DNA from 3 places in the Alkalibacter saccharofermentans DSM 14828 genome. Region 1 is predicted to be linked to each of the others. Evidence: predicted binding sites of a transcription regulator. Region 1 holds the regulator's gene; each other region holds the start of a gene.

What was found. Region 1 encodes LexA, which represses DNA repair genes until DNA is damaged. Its sites were predicted from a motif close to CNAACANNTGTTNG; they were not measured.
Region 2: recA (recombinase RecA) is a predicted target of LexA. The motif match lies at 2,335-2,348, and genes of this name have one in related genera.
Region 3: BUB93_RS02340 (putative DNA modification/repair radical SAM protein) is a predicted target of LexA. The motif match lies at 2,289-2,302, and genes of this name have one in related genera.

What each region holds. Positions count from the first base shown of each region.
Region 1 is NZ_FQTU01000015.1:42,984-48,640, reverse strand. Features, by position in the region: gene mutL (DNA mismatch repair endonuclease MutL) at 1-793, shown strand, start outside; gene miaA (tRNA (adenosine(37)-N6)-dimethylallyltransferase MiaA) at 802-1,743, shown strand; gene BUB93_RS09640 (methionine gamma-lyase family protein) at 1,744-3,027, shown strand; gene lexA (transcriptional repressor LexA) at 3,082-3,705, opposite strand; gene BUB93_RS09630 (LysM peptidoglycan-binding domain-containing protein) at 3,840-4,145, shown strand; gene BUB93_RS09625 (universal stress protein) at 4,233-4,682, shown strand; gene mnmH (tRNA 2-selenouridine(34) synthase MnmH) at 4,725-5,657, opposite strand, start outside.
Region 2 is NZ_FQTU01000001.1:224,833-230,489, reverse strand. Features, by position in the region: gene rimO (30S ribosomal protein S12 methylthiotransferase RimO) at 1-505, shown strand, start outside; gene pgsA (CDP-diacylglycerol--glycerol-3-phosphate 3-phosphatidyltransferase) at 492-1,034, shown strand; gene BUB93_RS01115 (competence/damage-inducible protein A) at 1,046-2,281, shown strand; gene recA (recombinase RecA) at 2,390-3,412, shown strand; gene rny (ribonuclease Y) at 3,630-5,180, shown strand; gene BUB93_RS01100 (TIGR00282 family metallophosphoesterase) at 5,282-5,657, shown strand, end outside.
Region 3 is NZ_FQTU01000002.1:106,666-112,322, reverse strand. Features, by position in the region: gene BUB93_RS02360 (PHP domain-containing protein) at 1-88, opposite strand, end outside; gene BUB93_RS02355 (PspC domain-containing protein) at 241-474, shown strand; gene BUB93_RS02350 (MBL fold metallo-hydrolase) at 485-1,222, shown strand; gene BUB93_RS02345 (putative ABC transporter permease) at 1,226-2,170, opposite strand; gene BUB93_RS02340 (putative DNA modification/repair radical SAM protein) at 2,349-3,584, shown strand; gene BUB93_RS02335 (TIGR03915 family putative DNA repair protein) at 3,590-4,315, shown strand; gene trpB (tryptophan synthase subunit beta) at 4,346-5,533, opposite strand; T-box leader at 5,583-5,657, opposite strand, start outside.

The DNA of each region.
Region 1 (5,657 bases):
ATCTTATTTTAAATATATTGAAGATACTAACAACGGGATTGATCTTAAAGAAGAAAAAGCTCCTGTGTTTGAAGAAGTGGAAGAAGTGCCTTTGTTAATTGAACAAAAGACAGAAACAATTACTGATGGATTTGAATTAACTTCTGAAGCCAAACCAGAAATACTAAAGGAAGATTTGCCCGAATATCTAGAGGATATAAAAAAAACCAAAGGAATTGAAGGTTTGTTTCAAAACACTACTGTTATAGGACAGCTTTTTAATACATATATCCTATTGGAAAAGCAGGGGGAGCAGATCGTCTTGATTGACCAGCATGCCGCCCATGAAAGGATTTTGTTCGAAAAGATAAGCAAAGAGATAAAAAACAGCAAAAACAGCACCCAGTCTATCATGCCAGTAAAGATGAAGATGGCACCGGATAAGTATGAATTCTTAAAAAACAACAAGAATGCTTTTGAAAGGCTTGGCTTTGACTACGACGAGTTTGGAGACAGCTCCATTGTATTGAGAGGTGTTCCATATCTATTGGACAAACCGGCGGAAGCAGAACTTCTTACCATGATACTTGACGACTTTACCGAAGGAAAGAACCATGAATTGGAGACAAAGATAATCCTTTCAGCCTGCAAAAAAGCAATTAAAGGAAATCAACGACTCGATATCATAGAGATAAAAGAGCTGATAGAGCTTTTGAAAAAATGCGACATGCCCTTTACCTGCCCACATGGGCGTCCTGTTGCCATATCGATGACGAAATACGAAATGGAAAAGCTTTTTAAAAGAGTAATATAGGAGAATTTATGAAAACGAAAATTTTAATAGTGACAGGACCTACTGCTTCCGGAAAAACAGATTTGGCAATACGGATAGCAGAAAAAAATAATGGTGAAATAATATCTGCAGATTCGATGCAGATATACCGGCATATGAATGTAGGAACTGCAAAGCCTTCTAGGTCTGAAATGAAGAAAATAGAGCATCATCTCATTGATGTAATTGATCCAGACCAACCTTTCAGTGTTGCGGATTTCAGAAACAAAAGCGAAGAAATCATCCAAAAGATTCAAGATAAAGGCAAACTCCCCATAATAGCTGGAGGAACCGGACTTTATATAAACAGTTTGGTAAAGCCTTGGACTTTTTCAAATACGCCCCCATCTGATGAGCGAAGGAGTGAGCTGCAAAAGACATTCGAAGAAAAGGGTGGCGAGTATCTGTATTCTATGCTTGAATCTGTAGATCCTGAATCGGCTAAGTCAATACATCCTAATAACGTTAAAAGAGTCATGAGAGCTCTGGAGGTGTATATGGTTTCAGGAGTCAAAAAGAGCATCCAGGACGAGGAGTCGCAAAAAAATGAAACCCCTTACGAACCTGTAATGATCGGTCTCAATATGGATAGGGAACTCCTATATGATAGGATCGACAAGAGAGTAGATATTATGCTTGAACAAGGATTGGTTGCAGAGGTAAGAGGGCTTATAGAAATGGGTTATTCAAAGGATTTGGTCAGCATGCAGGGGCTTGGCTACAAGGAAATTGTCAAGTACCTGTCGGGAGAGTGGTCTTATGAACATTCAGTGTACATCTTGAAGAGGGATACAAGAAGGTTCGCTAAAAGACAGCTTACCTGGTTCAGGAGATATGATGAAATAAAGTGGTTTTACATAGACGCCTATGAAGACAAAGAGGCTTTGTATGCTGACGTATTTGATTATCTGAATGAAAGGAACATTATATAGATGCAGATTAAAGAGGCTATGTACGAAAAGTTCGGCATTGATGAAAAAATACTGGAATTATGCAGGAGAGAAGAAAAAAGCCTTAAGGACATATTTGAGAAGGTAAAGGAAATTTGCGAATATAATCAGCTAAAGGTAATACGAGCCATGCAGAAACATAATCTAAGTGACAGGCACTTTAATGTGTCTACAGGCTACGGCTATGACGATGAAGGCAGGGATGTCTTGGAGAAAATCTATGCCGAGGTATTCAATGCGGAAGATGCCTTGGTCAGGCCGCAGATAATATCGGGAACCCATGCTATATCCCTATGTCTTTACGGAGTACTCCGCCCAGGAGATGAGCTTCTTTCTATTACGGGCTCCCCATACGATACGGTGAGGACTATTATCGATGGGAAGGGAAAAAACTACGGAACACTTAAGGATTATGGAGTAAAGTATGCCCAAATAGATCTTTGTCGGAAGGGCATAGATCTAAAAAAAGTGCTGGAAGCATTGAGGGATGAAACCAAGCTTGTATATATTCAAAGATCTACCGGATATGGCTGGAGGAAGGCTTTGACGATAGAGGAAATCAAGGAAGCTATCTTGGCAATGAAAAAAGCTAAGCCCAACGTAGCAGTGATGGTGGACAATTGTTACGGGGAGTTTCTGGATATCCTGGAGCCTACAGACGTAGGAGCAGATTTAGTGGCTGGATCCCTCATAAAGAATCCCGGAGGAGGCATAAGCCCTATGGGAGGATATGTAGCAGGAAAAAAAGCTCTTGTTTACCTTGCGGCATGCAGGCTGTCCGCTCCGGGGATAGCGAAAGAAACAGGAGCTACCCTTGGCATAAACAGAACATATTTGCAAGGTCTTTTTCTGGCGCCCCATATAGTAGGGGAATCTATTAAAACTGCGATTCTAGCTGCCGGGGTATTTAAAAGGCTAGGATACGAAGTTTGCCCTCTCCCTCAAGATGAGAGAAGCGATATAATCCAATCCATTAAGTTTGGTTCAAAGGAAATGGTTGAGGTGTTTTGCAGAGCAGTTCAAAGCGCTGCTCCCGTAGACTCTTTTGTAACCCCGGAGGCATGGGACATGCCAGGGTACAGCGATCAGGTCATAATGGCTGCAGGTGCATTTATTCAGGGATCTTCCATCGAGTTAAGTGCTGATGCCCCTATGAGAGAACCTTATATCGCATATCTGCAGGGAGGCCTTACCCACGAACATGGAAGGCTGGGAATATATATGGCGTTGAAAGAGCTTGGGGACAAAGGCTTTTTGAGTTTTTAACAAATCAACACGACTTCAAAAAGTCGTGTTGATTTGTTAATACAGTGTATGAACTTACATTTTTCTGATTACACCTGAAACCTTGCCAAGTATGCGAACATCATCTAGGATTATAGGATCCATTGCGGAATTTTCAGGTTGAAGCCTAATGTGGTTTTTTTCTTTGAAGAACCTTTTGACCGTAGCTTCCTCTTCGTCTACCAGGGCAACTACGATGTCCCCGTTTGAAGCAGTGTTCTTTTTTTCTACTATTACATAATCTCCATCCAAAATTCCAGCTTCTATCATGCTGTCTCCTTTAATGGATAGAATGAAGCATTCATTTTTTCCAACAAAATCGACGGGTAGCGGAAAAGAATCCTCTATGTTTTCAAATGCCAAAATCGGTTCTCCGGCAGTTACTCTCCCCACAACGGGGATGTTTACCATTTCTTTGGCGTTTGGAGGCAAATTATCGGACAGCCTTCCCATTATTTCTATAGCTCTTGGCAGGGTCGGGTCTCGTCGGATATACCCTTTTTTTTCTAGTTTGGATAAGTGGCCATGTACGGTTGAAGTGCTTTTTAAGCCCACTGCCAGGCATATTTCCCTAACGGAAGGCGGGTATCCCTTCTTGTTGACTTCAGCTACGATGTATTCCAGTATTTCATTTTGCTTTTGACTTAAATCTTCATACATGATATCTCCTCCGTTTCCATATTTATTATAGCACAGGAAAAGACCTAGTACAAACAAATGTTCGAAAAAAGTTGACAGAGAACAAGCGTTCTGTTATATTAAAAATAGAACAAACGTTCTAGGAGGCGAATAAAATGAGCATTGCAGGTAAAAGGATAAAGGTAGTAGATGAAAAAAGGCTGGCGTTGGCGGTTTCCGTTATCATTTTCTTTATGTTGCTTCTATCAACAGGGCTGGCTCAGATCGTAAAAGGAGATGAAATGCCCGTATATGGAACCTACATAGTCAAAGAAGGAGACACTCTTTGGGCTATTGCAAAGGACTACGGTTCCGATAAAATAGATATTCGAGATATCGTGTACGAAATATCCATACACAACGGAATTTTAGGAAATGATCATATATATCCCAACCAGCGGCTGGAAATACCTTTAAGATGATAAAAAACATCTCCCTATTAAATTTATGCGTGAACTTATTCCATCAGGGTAAATATATAGTAGATTAAATTTAGGGAGGTATAATACATGAAGAAAATATTAATACCTGTGGATGGATCGGAGTATTCTGAAAAGGCGATGAAAAGTGGAAAAGAACTGGCCGAGGCTTTTGGCAGCGTTGTGGTTCTAGTCCATGTTAAAGACGTGAGGTTTCCACTGTATCCATATGAGCCGGGAAATGTAGTTGATATGGGCTCGACTCTTCAACAGCTGGTTGATGCTGCAGGAACACACTCCCAAAATATACTAGATAAGTCAAAAGCGTTTTTTGCTGATATGACTGACAAGGTTGAAACCATAGAGCTGGAGGGAGACCCCGCCAATAGACTTATTAAATTTGTAAACGAAAATGATGATATCGATCTTATAATTATGGGTTCGGTGGGCATAAGCGGAGGGATCCAGAGCTTTATTTTAGGAAGCGTGACAAATAAAGTTCTGCACCACATAAAAAAACCGGTTTTAGTGGTCAGGTAATTTAATGCATTTAAAAAAGGTCGACGCTGAGCGTCGGCCTTTTTATAGATACAGGGATGATTTTTCATTTAGGTACTCTCTGACTTCTGCCGTATTTCCCTCAAAAACTATGTTTTCTCGCTTGTTGTCGATTTGATATTTATACATTGGATCGTAATACTCTTTCAATAGTATACCAGCCCATACCATGTGCAGGGTAAGATCTCCAGTGTTTTTCTGCGACAGTAAAGCATCTTCGAATGCTTTGGATGCCCTAGCGTAGCATTCGCCTCCAAGGCGTTTCTTTATTTTAGCCAAACTGTTGGAAATGACAGATGCCCATTTATCAAGACCGCAACCTTCCATAGAGGCTTTTTCGTATTCTAATTGAGATTTAATCACGTATTCATCGAAAATATTTTCAAGCCTTATATCAAAGTCAACATGGACAAGAACCAGTTCTCCCAATTTAAAGTATGCATGAAGCTCTTTAGGTATATAGCTTCTGCCTATATTGCGTCCTTCATCTTCCAGAAGCATGTATTTATAGGCTTTTGAGCTGTGCTGGATCACTCTGTAGGCAAGATTGTTTTCAAAATTAATTTGAGTGGGCTGGGTGTTGACTTGGTTGCCAAAGGATGAGCCTCGGTGGTTTGCCAGACCTTCCAAGTCCACAGTGGCGTCAAACTCCAAAAGAAGGTCTGTCTTTCCCGAACCTGTATATCCGGTTAATACCAAGGGTGAAGATGATATGTTGTCTGGTGCTAAGGCATCTATCAGAAAGTTTCTAAAGGCTTTGTAGCCTCCATCCAGTCGCAATGTTGGCTGGCCCGTGGCCTCATAAATCCACTTTTGGCTGATTCGCGACCTTTGCCCGCCCCTGAAGCAGTAGATTAGAGCTTGTGGATGCTTTGCTAAAAAATCAGTCCAATCCTTAATCCTTTGGTCTTTTAATGAACCTGAAATCAGCTTATTTCCTAGATTGACTGCTTCTTC
Region 2 (5,657 bases), on a different contig from region 1:
AACGGATAGGAAGAAGATTTTTTCTTTGTTTGAAAAACTGAGAAGAGAAATTCCCGACATGGTCATCAGATCCACGATGATTGCAGGATTTCCCGGAGAAACCCAAGCAGATCACGAGGGGATGCTAAAATCGATAAAAGAGCTCAAAATCGATAAGCTGGGTGTTTTTGACTACTCAAAGGAAGAAGGGACTCCGGCTGCAAAAATGACAGATCAAATAGATGCTCAGACTAAAGGATACAGACAATTTGCTGCAATGGAGGCTCAAAGACCTATTTCTGAGGAAAGGATGCTGTCTCATGTAGGCGGCGTAATAGAATCCATAATAGAGGAAAAAACCGAAGAGGGCTACAGCGGCAGAACCTGGATGGACGCTCCTGAAATCGACGGAGTTGTGTGCATTGAAACGGACAGAGAATTGGAGATTGGATCTATCGTCGAAGTAAAAATTACAAGTGCTTCAGAATTTGATTTGATGGGAGTGTTGAGCGATGAATCTGCCTAATAAACTTACTATACTTAGAATGATCATGATTCCTTTTTTTATGTATTTCTTTTTATCCGATATGGAATACGGACGGATTATCGGTGCGGTCATCTTTGTGATAGCATCATTTACCGATACTCTTGACGGTTATATTGCCAGAAAATATAATCTGATAACGGTCTTTGGTAAATTCATGGATCCTCTGGCGGACAAGCTGCTTGTTTCTGCAGCGTTGATATGTCTGGTTGAAACCGGGCATATTTCTTCAGGGGTAGCTATAATCATCATAGCCAGGGAGTTTGCCGTTACAGGACTTAGGGTTTTAGCAGCTTCTGACGGAATAGTTATAGCCGCAAGCTGGTGGGGCAAAATCAAGACGGTAACTCAGATGGTCGCCATTGTCAGCATGCTATTTGACAACTATCCATTTAGCCTTGTGGGTTTTCCTTTCAGCGATATTGCTATGTATCTGGCGGTAGCATTTACTATTATTTCCGGCATTGATTACTTTAGATTGAATAAAGAGGTTTTTTCACAACTATCATAAAGAGGTGACCCATGAAAGGCGAAATTATAAATGTAGGAACAGAGATTTTAATAGGAGATATTCTAAACACAAATGCCCAGTATATTAGCAAGGAGCTGTCATCTGCAGGGGTAAGCGTTTTTTTTCAGACAACCGTTGGAGATAATCCTGACAGGCTGATGAGCGTCTTGAAAGAGTCGGTGGAAAGAAGTGATCTTATAATATTGACTGGAGGCTTGGGACCTACCCAAGATGATCTCACCAAAGAAACGGTAGCCAGGCTTTTAGGACTTGATATGGATATGCACACTGAAAGCTACGACAAGATGATGTCGTTTTTTCACAAGATATCTTCAAAAATGACTCAGAACAATTTAAAACAGGCATATATGCCAGTAGGAGCGCATATAATACCCAATGAAAATGGAACTGCTCCCGGTGTTTTAATTGAGCACGAGGGTAAGGTCATAATAATGCTTCCGGGACCTCCAAGAGAGCTTGTTCCCATGTTTAGAGATTTCGTAATGGTTTATCTTCAAGGCAAGAGCCAGGACAAGTTTTTTTCGAACTATTACAAGGTATCGGGAATTGGCGAGTCAGCCCTCGAAGATATGCTGATAGACATAATAGACAATCAGACAAACCCTACTATAGCGACATATGCGAAGCCGGATGAAGTATTGTTGAGAGTTACTGCCAATGCAAAGTCTGAAGATGAGGCAAAACTTCTCTTGGATAAAACTGACAAGATAATAGTCGACAGGTTAAAAGACAACCTCTTTGCCCGAGAGGATATTTCTCTGAATGGCCTTGTGGCCAAGCTTCTTATTGATACAAGCACAACGATTTCTTTGGCTGAATCATGTACAGGAGGTCTTATAACCAGCAGATTGACTGAAACTGCTGGAATATCAAAGTGCCTTCACAGCTCTATAATATGTTATTCCAACGATTCAAAGATACAGTACTTGGGAGTGAGGAAATCTACTCTTGAAAAATACGGCGCGGTAAGCCGGGAATGCGCAGAAGAGATGCTAAAGGGATTAATCAAAAACAATAATACAGATATGGCAGTTGCAACCACTGGAATAGCAGGTCCTACAGGAGGAACAGAAGACAAGCCCGTCGGTCTTGTTTATGTGGGAATAGCCTATAAAGGGAATATTCATGTGGAAGAGCATAACATAAGCGGAACCAGGCACAGGGTCCAGCTAAAATCTGCAAATATCGCCTTGAATCTGATAAGAAAACAACTCATAGGCTTGTAATATTCGTCAAAAACAATTGACTTTATAAAGGTCGTTAAGATATAATTAAGAACAGAACAGATGTTCTATTAATCGGCGAAAGGATGTGAACCGATAATTCGGGATAACATGATGGAAAAAGACAAGGCATTGCAAATGGCACTTACACAGATTGAAAAGCAATTTGGTAAAGGTTCTGTTATGAAGCTGGGAGAACAATCCGCAAATCAAAACATAGCGGCAATATCGACCACTTCTATCGGATTGGATATCGCACTCGGGATAGGGGGACTACCCAGAGGAAGAGTGGTGGAAATATATGGACCGGAGTCTTCCGGTAAGACTACTGTAGCATTACATGTAATAGCAGAGGCACAAAGAAACGGAGGAAATGCAGCATTCATAGATGCGGAGCATGCGTTAGATCCTGTTTATGCAAAGGCATTGGGGGTAGACATAGACAACTTGATTGTTTCCCAACCTGATACGGGAGAACAGGCTCTTGAAATCTGCGAAGCGCTTGTACGAAGCGGAGCTGTAGACATTGTGGTAGTGGATTCGGTGGCAGCTTTGGTACCAAGGGCAGAAATCGAAGGAGAGATGGGAGATACCCATGTTGGACTTCAGGCAAGACTTATGTCCCAGGCTTTAAGAAAACTTACTGGATCCATAAATAAATCCAAGACTACTGCCGTTTTCATAAATCAGTTGCGTGAAAAAGTAGGCATAATGTTTGGAAATCCTGAAACCACTTCCGGAGGAAGAGCTCTTAAATTTTATTCTTCAATAAGATTGGATGTCAGAAAAATAGACACTCTCAAGCAGGGTCAGGATATGATAGGAAATCGAACAAGGGTTAAAGTTGTTAAAAACAAATTGGCACCTCCCTTTAAAATAGCGGAATTTGATATCATGTATGGCAAGGGAATTTCCAAAGAAGGAGATCTCTTGGATGTAGGAAGCTCAGTGGACATAGTCAATAAATCTGGAGCTTGGTACTCATACAACAATGAAAAACTAGGTCAGGGAAGAGAAAACGCCAAACAGTTCCTGATAGAAAATCCAGAAATATGCAACGAGATAGAGCTTAAGATTAGGCGACATTTCAACCTTGTCAAAGGCGAAGATGAAGAAATTATAGAAGAAAAATAAGTCTTAAAAAGCAGACCATAACCGGTCTGCTTTTGTATATTCCCGGCTTTATACAAAATCAATCAGCTTGACACATGTTTAGAAAAAGTATAAAATTAGATTGTTATCTACAGGTTAATTATTAGAACCTGTCCATTAATGATTTTGGAAATACCATCGAAAAAGTGAAACAGTTTTATTTTTTTGTCAATAACATAATAAAGGAGGTGTAGGCAATATGATCGAGGCATTAGGCAATTACATCTTACCTGTTATTGTTGGTTTCACATTGATCGCTTTTGTTGCAGGATATTTCTATAGAAAAAATATCGCTGAGGGAAAAATCGCCAGCGCTGAAGAAACTGCAAATAAAATTGTAGAAGACGCAATTAAAGACGCGGACTCGCAAAAAAAAGAGATGCTTTTCAATGCAAAAGAAGAAGCACACAATATCAGGATGGAAGTGGAAAAGGAAAACCGGGAAAGAAGAAATGAAATTCAGCGGTTGGAACGAAGATTGATACAACGAGAAGAGAGTATCGATAAAAGAAGTGAACAAATTCAAGGCAAAGAAGAAAGCATAACAAATAAAATGAATGACCTGAAGAATAAAGAGGCGGAGTTAACTTCAATGATTGAAAAAGAAGTTGCAGAGCTTGAAAGGATATCGGGGCTTACATTTGACGAGGCAAAACAAATACTTCTTAATGACGTGGAAAAGAAAATCAGAAGAGAATCTGCTCTATTGATGAAACAGATCGAAAGCTCTGCCAAAGAGGAAGCGGACAAAAAAGCAAAGGAAATCCTTTCTTACGCAATTCAAAAGTGTGCTGCTGACCACGTGGCTGAGACTACAGTATCTGTTGTAAACCTTCCAAACGATGAGATGAAAGGTAGAATCATTGGACGTGAAGGAAGGAACATCAGAACGCTTGAAACCTTAACCGGGATCGATCTTATCATAGATGATACTCCGGAGGCAGTTATCCTTTCAGGGTTTGACCCAATCAGAAGAGAGGTTGCACGAATTGCGCTTGAAAAACTGATTATAGACGGAAGGATACATCCGGCGAGAATTGAAGAAATGGTGGACAAGGCTAAGAAGGAAGTCGAACAGAAAATCAAAGAAGATGGAGAACAAGCGAGCTTTGATACAGGCATTCACGGCCTTCATCCGGAAGTCATCAAGCTTCTGGGCAGGCTTAGATTCAGAACAAGCTATGGCCAGAATGTTCTAAAGCATTCAATTGAAGTAGCTCATCTTGCAGGGATTATGGCCGACGAGATTGGCGTAAATTCCAAAATTGCAAAAAGAGCTGGTTTACTCCATGACATAGGAAAAGCTGTGGACCATGAAGTGGAAGGGCCGCACATTGATATCGGAGTGGATATTCTTAAAAAATATAAGGAATCCCCACAGGTAATCCATGCTGTAGAAGCACATCACGGTGACATTGAAGCTAAATCTATTGAAGCTGTACTGGTTCAGGCTGCAGATGCGATATCAGCGGCAAGACCGGGAGCTAGAAGAGAAACCTTGGTTTCTTACATTAAACGACTGGAAAAACTTGAAGAGATTGCAAACTCATTCGATGGTATAGAGAAAACTTTTGCTATTCAAGCCGGTAGAGAAGTAAGAATCATGGTTAAACCAGATAAAATTGACGATATCGAAATGATACACGTAGCTAAAGAAATTGCCGAAAAAATCCAGAATGAAATGGACTATCCAGGACAAATCAAAGTTAACGTAATCAGAGAAACTAGAACAATTGAATACGCAAAATAAGGAGATTATATCTCCTTTTTTTTATATCAAATATCAGTAAACACACAACTGAATATGCTATACTAGAATATAACATGCAACAGAAAGGATAATGATGACAGATGAAGATTTTAGTGCTGGGAGATATAGTAGGTCGTCCGGGAAGAAATATAATCAAAGACAATTTAAAATCCATCCAAGATGAATTTGATATCGACTTTACTATAGCGAATGGAGAGAACGCTTCGTCAGGATTGGGCATAACCGAAAAGAACGCCTCGGATATGATTGACTGGGGAGTCGATGTAATTACTACAGGAAACCACGTATGGGACAAGAAAGAAACTGAAGGTTATATAGATAATTATGACTGGATACTGCGTCCGGCAAATTATCCGGATCCATGCCCAGGCAAGGGTTATATCATAAAAGAAAAAAATGGCGCTAAAATTGCGGTAATAAATACATCCGGACTGGTTTACCTTAAAAGCCTAGATT
Region 3 (5,657 bases), on a different contig from region 1:
CCTTAACGGCTAACCTTAGTATCTCATCGGGAGAAAGTTCTCCATCGCTGCTAGCTTTAGTATGAACATGCAAATCTATCTTTCTCATCACGCACCTCCAACTTATATACTGATTCAATCCTATCACAGCGAGCAAATACAGGCAACCTGCCCATTTTAATGAGGTTTTAATTTGGGGATAATGGGTATTTAATACTACTGAAAGATAATAAAATCAAATCCATGAAAGGAATGAATTAAATGAAAAGACTTTATAAAAACAAGGCACAGGGCAAGATTTCCGGTGTATGTCAGGGTGTAGCAGAGTATTTCGACATCGATCCTTCCATCGTAAGAGTGATATGGGCTATTACTTTCTTTTGGGGTGGAGCAGGCTTATTTCTATACATCATCTTCGCTGTCGTGCTGCCAGATAAAAGCGAGCTTGACTTTAATGACTATACCGTTAAGCCCTTAAACAAGGAAGAGGAGTAATCAGCAGTTTATGAAAATCATCCATCTGGCAAACACAGGATTTTTACTAAAAAACACATCACAAGATAAGACGATTTTGATCGATGCCGTCAATACAGGAAAGGTTTATCCTTTCACCTCTTTGCCTGAGCCTACCCTTAAGGACATGATAGCAGGCAAACATCCCTTTGAATGCATCGATCTGATTTTATTTACCCATCATCACAAGGATCACTTTGACGCCGAAAGCACCCTAAAAATCTTGGAGTCCCACCCGGAGTCTGCTGTATTTTCTACGTCTAAAACTTATGAGATCCTCGTAGACCACAGCAGCTGCACATCCGAACTTAAAAAAAGGATATACTTTGGAGAGGTGCCTCTAAAAAAGACGCTTTCTTTTAATATAAACGGCATCTCCTTTTACGGGACCAGTCTTCTCCATTCAGGAGATCAGTACAAGGATGTACAAAACTACTGTTACACTCTGGATATTGACGGAGATACGATCTTCCACTGCGGAGACGCCCATCATTCAGTTGAGAACTACAAAAATTGCGGAGTAGCTGAACTGAATATAAGCATCGCTCTTCTTGACTTTCCCTATATAACTCTATCCTCCGGTAGAAGGGTGATACAGGAGTGCATAAAACCCCAAAAAATCCATCTGATGCATCTCCCCTTAGCTTCTGAGGATAAGTTTGAGTGGCTTAAAGCCGTTGAAAAATCTATTGAAAAGTTTTCAGATGAACTGCCGGAAATAATTTTATAGCTATTACCTATTGCCATTCCTATATTCTTTGATGCTTTTAAGAGTTTTTGCAAATCGATTTGATTTAGCCTTTGGGTAAGCTTTAGTGAGGTGGGATTTTGACAACCTGGTCCTCAATTGATTGTAAATGCTTAAGCTGTTTTTTCCGTTTTCCCGCCTAGCCCTTCTTAGCTCCATAAAATCTTTTTTCAGCTCATCCCCGATTTCATTGATGCTGATATTTCCGATATAAGTGATGTATTTTTTATAAACTTGATCATGGAAATATTCAGTCTGGGACTTTATGTCAGACTTAAGATCCTGAAACCTTGCGTACATCTCTTCTGTAAACAAAAGTCCTTTTTCTTCTAGCTCTTCGATATTTTCCAATATGCTTTCAGATATATCCTTCGACAAGTTTTGCATCTTTCCAATAATGACCTTGTAGTCTGCCAATGCCTTAATGGTAAACAATATGTCTATCAATAGATAGGCGAGCAAGATTCTTAGAATTGTCTCTCCGGTCTGAGTGGGAATCATATCAATAAAAGCCTCTACCATAGGGTTGAGTACTTTTATCACGAGTATGCCTCCAATACCCCACATGATTGAAAACCTGAGACATATAAATCCGTTCAGGTTATATTTTCTTTCTGAATAATCCCACCATCTCGTATTAAACATCTTATCCAAAGCCATGCCTACTATATATTCCACAATGGAGGAAAAGAAGAATACAAAGACAAAGATCCCTATATAACTGCTATAGAAATCAAAGATATTATTTTGATTTAAAGTGTCAAATATCAAAAGCAAAATCGCCATGCCTGTACCGTAGATCGGACACAGCGGTCCATAGAGGAAACCTCTGTTGATAAATCTTTTATGATAAATGAAGGCATATATCACCTCAGTTGTCCATCCTATAAATGAATAGAGAAAAAAGTGATAAAAAAATGAATAAAGCATGTATGTCTTCAGCTCCTTTTCCCCTATAGGGTAATGATTACATTATAACACAATTTGATAAAATCCAAACTCCTATGGTTTTATTATTAGTTCAGTCCCTTGAAAACCAGCCCTCGCTCGAACATATGTTTGTTTTTTCCCCCTTTTTATGCTATATTTATCTTATGGGAGTGATCTTATGAACGAAATACTAATGGATAAGCTTGCCATCTTGGCAGAAGGTGCAAAATACGACGTGTCATGCTCTTCAAGCGGCGTAGAGAGAAAAAGCAAGGGCAAGGGCATCGGCAGCACACGAAGCTTTGGAATTTGCCACACCTGGGCTGCTGACGGTCGTTGCATATCTCTTCTCAAGCTGTTGATGACAAACAACTGTATCTACGACTGCAGCTACTGCGTCAATAAAAGCTCAAATGACGTGAGGCGCGCAACTATGACCCCTGAAGAGATAGCGCTTATCACCATAGAGTTTTACCGTCGCAATTACATCGAGGGACTCTTTTTAAGTAGTGCCATTGAGAAAAATCCAAACGATACAATGGAAAAAATGTATCAAATCTTAAAGCTCCTTAGAGAAACTTACGAATTCAACGGCTACGTCCATATAAAGGCAATTCCCGGAGCGGACCAGGTGCTTATCGAAAAATGTGGATACCTGGCAGACAGAATGAGCGTAAACATCGAACTTCCGTCATCTTCATCCTTAAAGCTGTTGGCACCACAAAAAAGCTTCAAGCAAATAATGCCTCCAATCGCACAGATAAAAAACGGCATAGCTAAAAACTCAGATGATCGAAAGCATTACCGCAAGGCTCCTAGCTTTGTTCCTGCCGGTCAATCCACCCAAGTTATCATCGGAGCTACTTCAGATTCTGATAAAAGTATTCTTAGCGTCAGCGAAAAGCTATATGGTGACTATAGCTTGAAAAGAGTATACTATTCAGCGTATATGCCCGTAAACGAAGGCACCAATCTGCCTGCTATACTTACTCCTCCGCCTTTTTTAAGGGAGCACAGGCTGTATCAAGCTGATTGGTTGCTTCGTTATTACAACTTCAGCGTCAAGGAACTCTTCTCATCGGATGAAAGCAATATAGATATCCAAATAGATCCCAAGCTATATTGGGCTCTTAAAAACCTAAATGTCTTTCCTGTGGAAATAAACCGTGCATCCTTCGAAGAACTTATTAGGATTCCAGGAATCGGCCATACCTCTGCATATAGGATAATCCGCGAGAGACGGATAGCTCATCTTGGCTTTGACAACTTAAAAAAGACCGGATGCGTAATAGGAAAAGCTAAGTACTTCGTTACCTGCAAAGGAAAATATTACGGCGAGCACTTAGAGGGCGATTTCATACGCAATCGTCTTGTGCATAAAGAAGATTATCAACAAATAAGTTTTTTCGGGTGATAAATATGGATTATATATACGACGGAACCTTTGAAGGTCTTTTATGCTGTCTATATTGCAACTTCTCAAAAGAAGCTGCATCGGGCATTTATAAGAAAGAAATCTACCAGAGGCATATGATAAATTCCTTCAAAGAGATTCCTTCTATTGAAAAATATGCCGACTATATGGATCAAAAATTAAAGCAATATCTGGGGGCGCTCGTATCATCCCAGATATATCAATGCTTCCTTTACGAAAAGGACGGTACTGAAAATATAATACTGCAATTCGTAGACCTGTGCTTTAAAAAAGGCTCCAAATATGCAGGGTTTCATACAGATCCCATAGTTTCCGCCTTTGACGACAGGGTGAGAAAGGTCAAAAACGAGACCCATAAATATGTCGGATATGTCCGATTCTCTCAGATGGGCGAATACCTATACAGCTCTATACACCCAGAGTACAACATCCTCTCTCTAATTGGCGACCATTTTGCAGACCGCTATAAGGGGGAAAAGATAATCATCCATGATGTGAATCGAAATTGTGCATTGGTCGCAAGCTGTGGTGATTTTTTACTGATCCCCTTTTACAATGGTGCCCTTCCAGAAGATGCTGAGAGCGACTTTGTGGCTAAACTTTGGAAAATCTATTTTGATCATATACCAATAAAAGACCGCATCAACCCAAAACTGCAAAGAAACTTTGTACCTCTTAAATACCGTAAAGATTTAACAGAATTCAAATAGGCCATGGATATAATCTCCATGGCCATGACTTTATGCTTTTGAATCCATATATTCCTTAATCGCCTCTACATCCTTGTCGCCTCTACCTGAAAGGTTTAATATTATAACCTCATCCTTATCGAGAGTTGGGGCAAATTTCATTGCATACGCAATTGCATGGGAGCTTTCAATCGCCGGAATTATGCCTTCCTTTTCCGATAAATATTTGAATGCATCTACTGCCTCGTCGTCAGTTGCAGGTACGTACTCAACTCTGCCGGTATCCTTAAGATAGGCATGCTCAGGTCCTATTCCGGGGTAATCCAGCCCTGCAGAAATAGAATATACGGGCTTTGGCGTCCCATCCTCGTTAAAGATAGCTATTGTGTTCATCCCATGGATAACTCCCTCGGTGCCTTTTGTCATGGTTGCAGCATGAAGCTCAGTATCCACTCCCTTTCCTGCACCCTCAACGCCTATGAGCTTGACTTCTTTGTAGGGTACAAAGGCGTCGAAAAGCCCTATTGCATTGCTTCCTCCTCCTACGCAAGCGATGCAGTAATCAGGCAGCCTGCCCTCTTTCTCCTTTATCTGCTCTAATGCCTCCTGACCGATTATCTTTTGGAACTCTTTGACTATCGTCGGGTATGGATGTGGCCCTACAGCCGAGCCTAGAAGGTAGAAGGAATTTTCCACATCTTCAACCCATGCCTCAATCGCTGCATCTACAGCATCACTTAGCGTCTGGGTTCCTCTTTCAACGGGATGGACCGTCGCTCCTAAGAGCTCCATCCTAAACACGTTGAGCTTTTGTCTTATAATGTCTTCTTTCCCTTGGTATACATCACACTGCATGCCAAACATTGCTGCAGCTGTTGCAGAAGCGACGCCGTGCTGTCCTGCTCCCGTTTCCGCAATAACCTTCTTCTTGCCCATTCTTTTTGCTAAAAGGATCTGGCCAATCGTATTATTTATTTTATGTGCCCCTGTGTGATTGAGATCTTCTCTCTTCAGGTATATCTTCCCACCTCCCAGGTCCTTGGTCATGTTTTCTGCATAATATAGGGGGCTTGGTCTTCCTACATATTCTGTCAAGATATAATTGTATTCCTCCCAAAACTCGGGATCTTTTATTGCCTTTTCAAACTCCGCTTCCAGTTCCTTTAATGCTTCCACAACAGGTGGGGGAACAAATTGTCCTCCAAACCTGCCAAATTGCAAAGTGTTTTCCAAACTGATTCCTCCTTAATATTAAAATAATAAAAAAACTCCCACCCTGGCGCATATGCGCCAGGGCGGAAGCAATATCCACGGTACCACCTGACTTGAGCAAATTTCTACTCATCTCTACCGGACTGTAAGG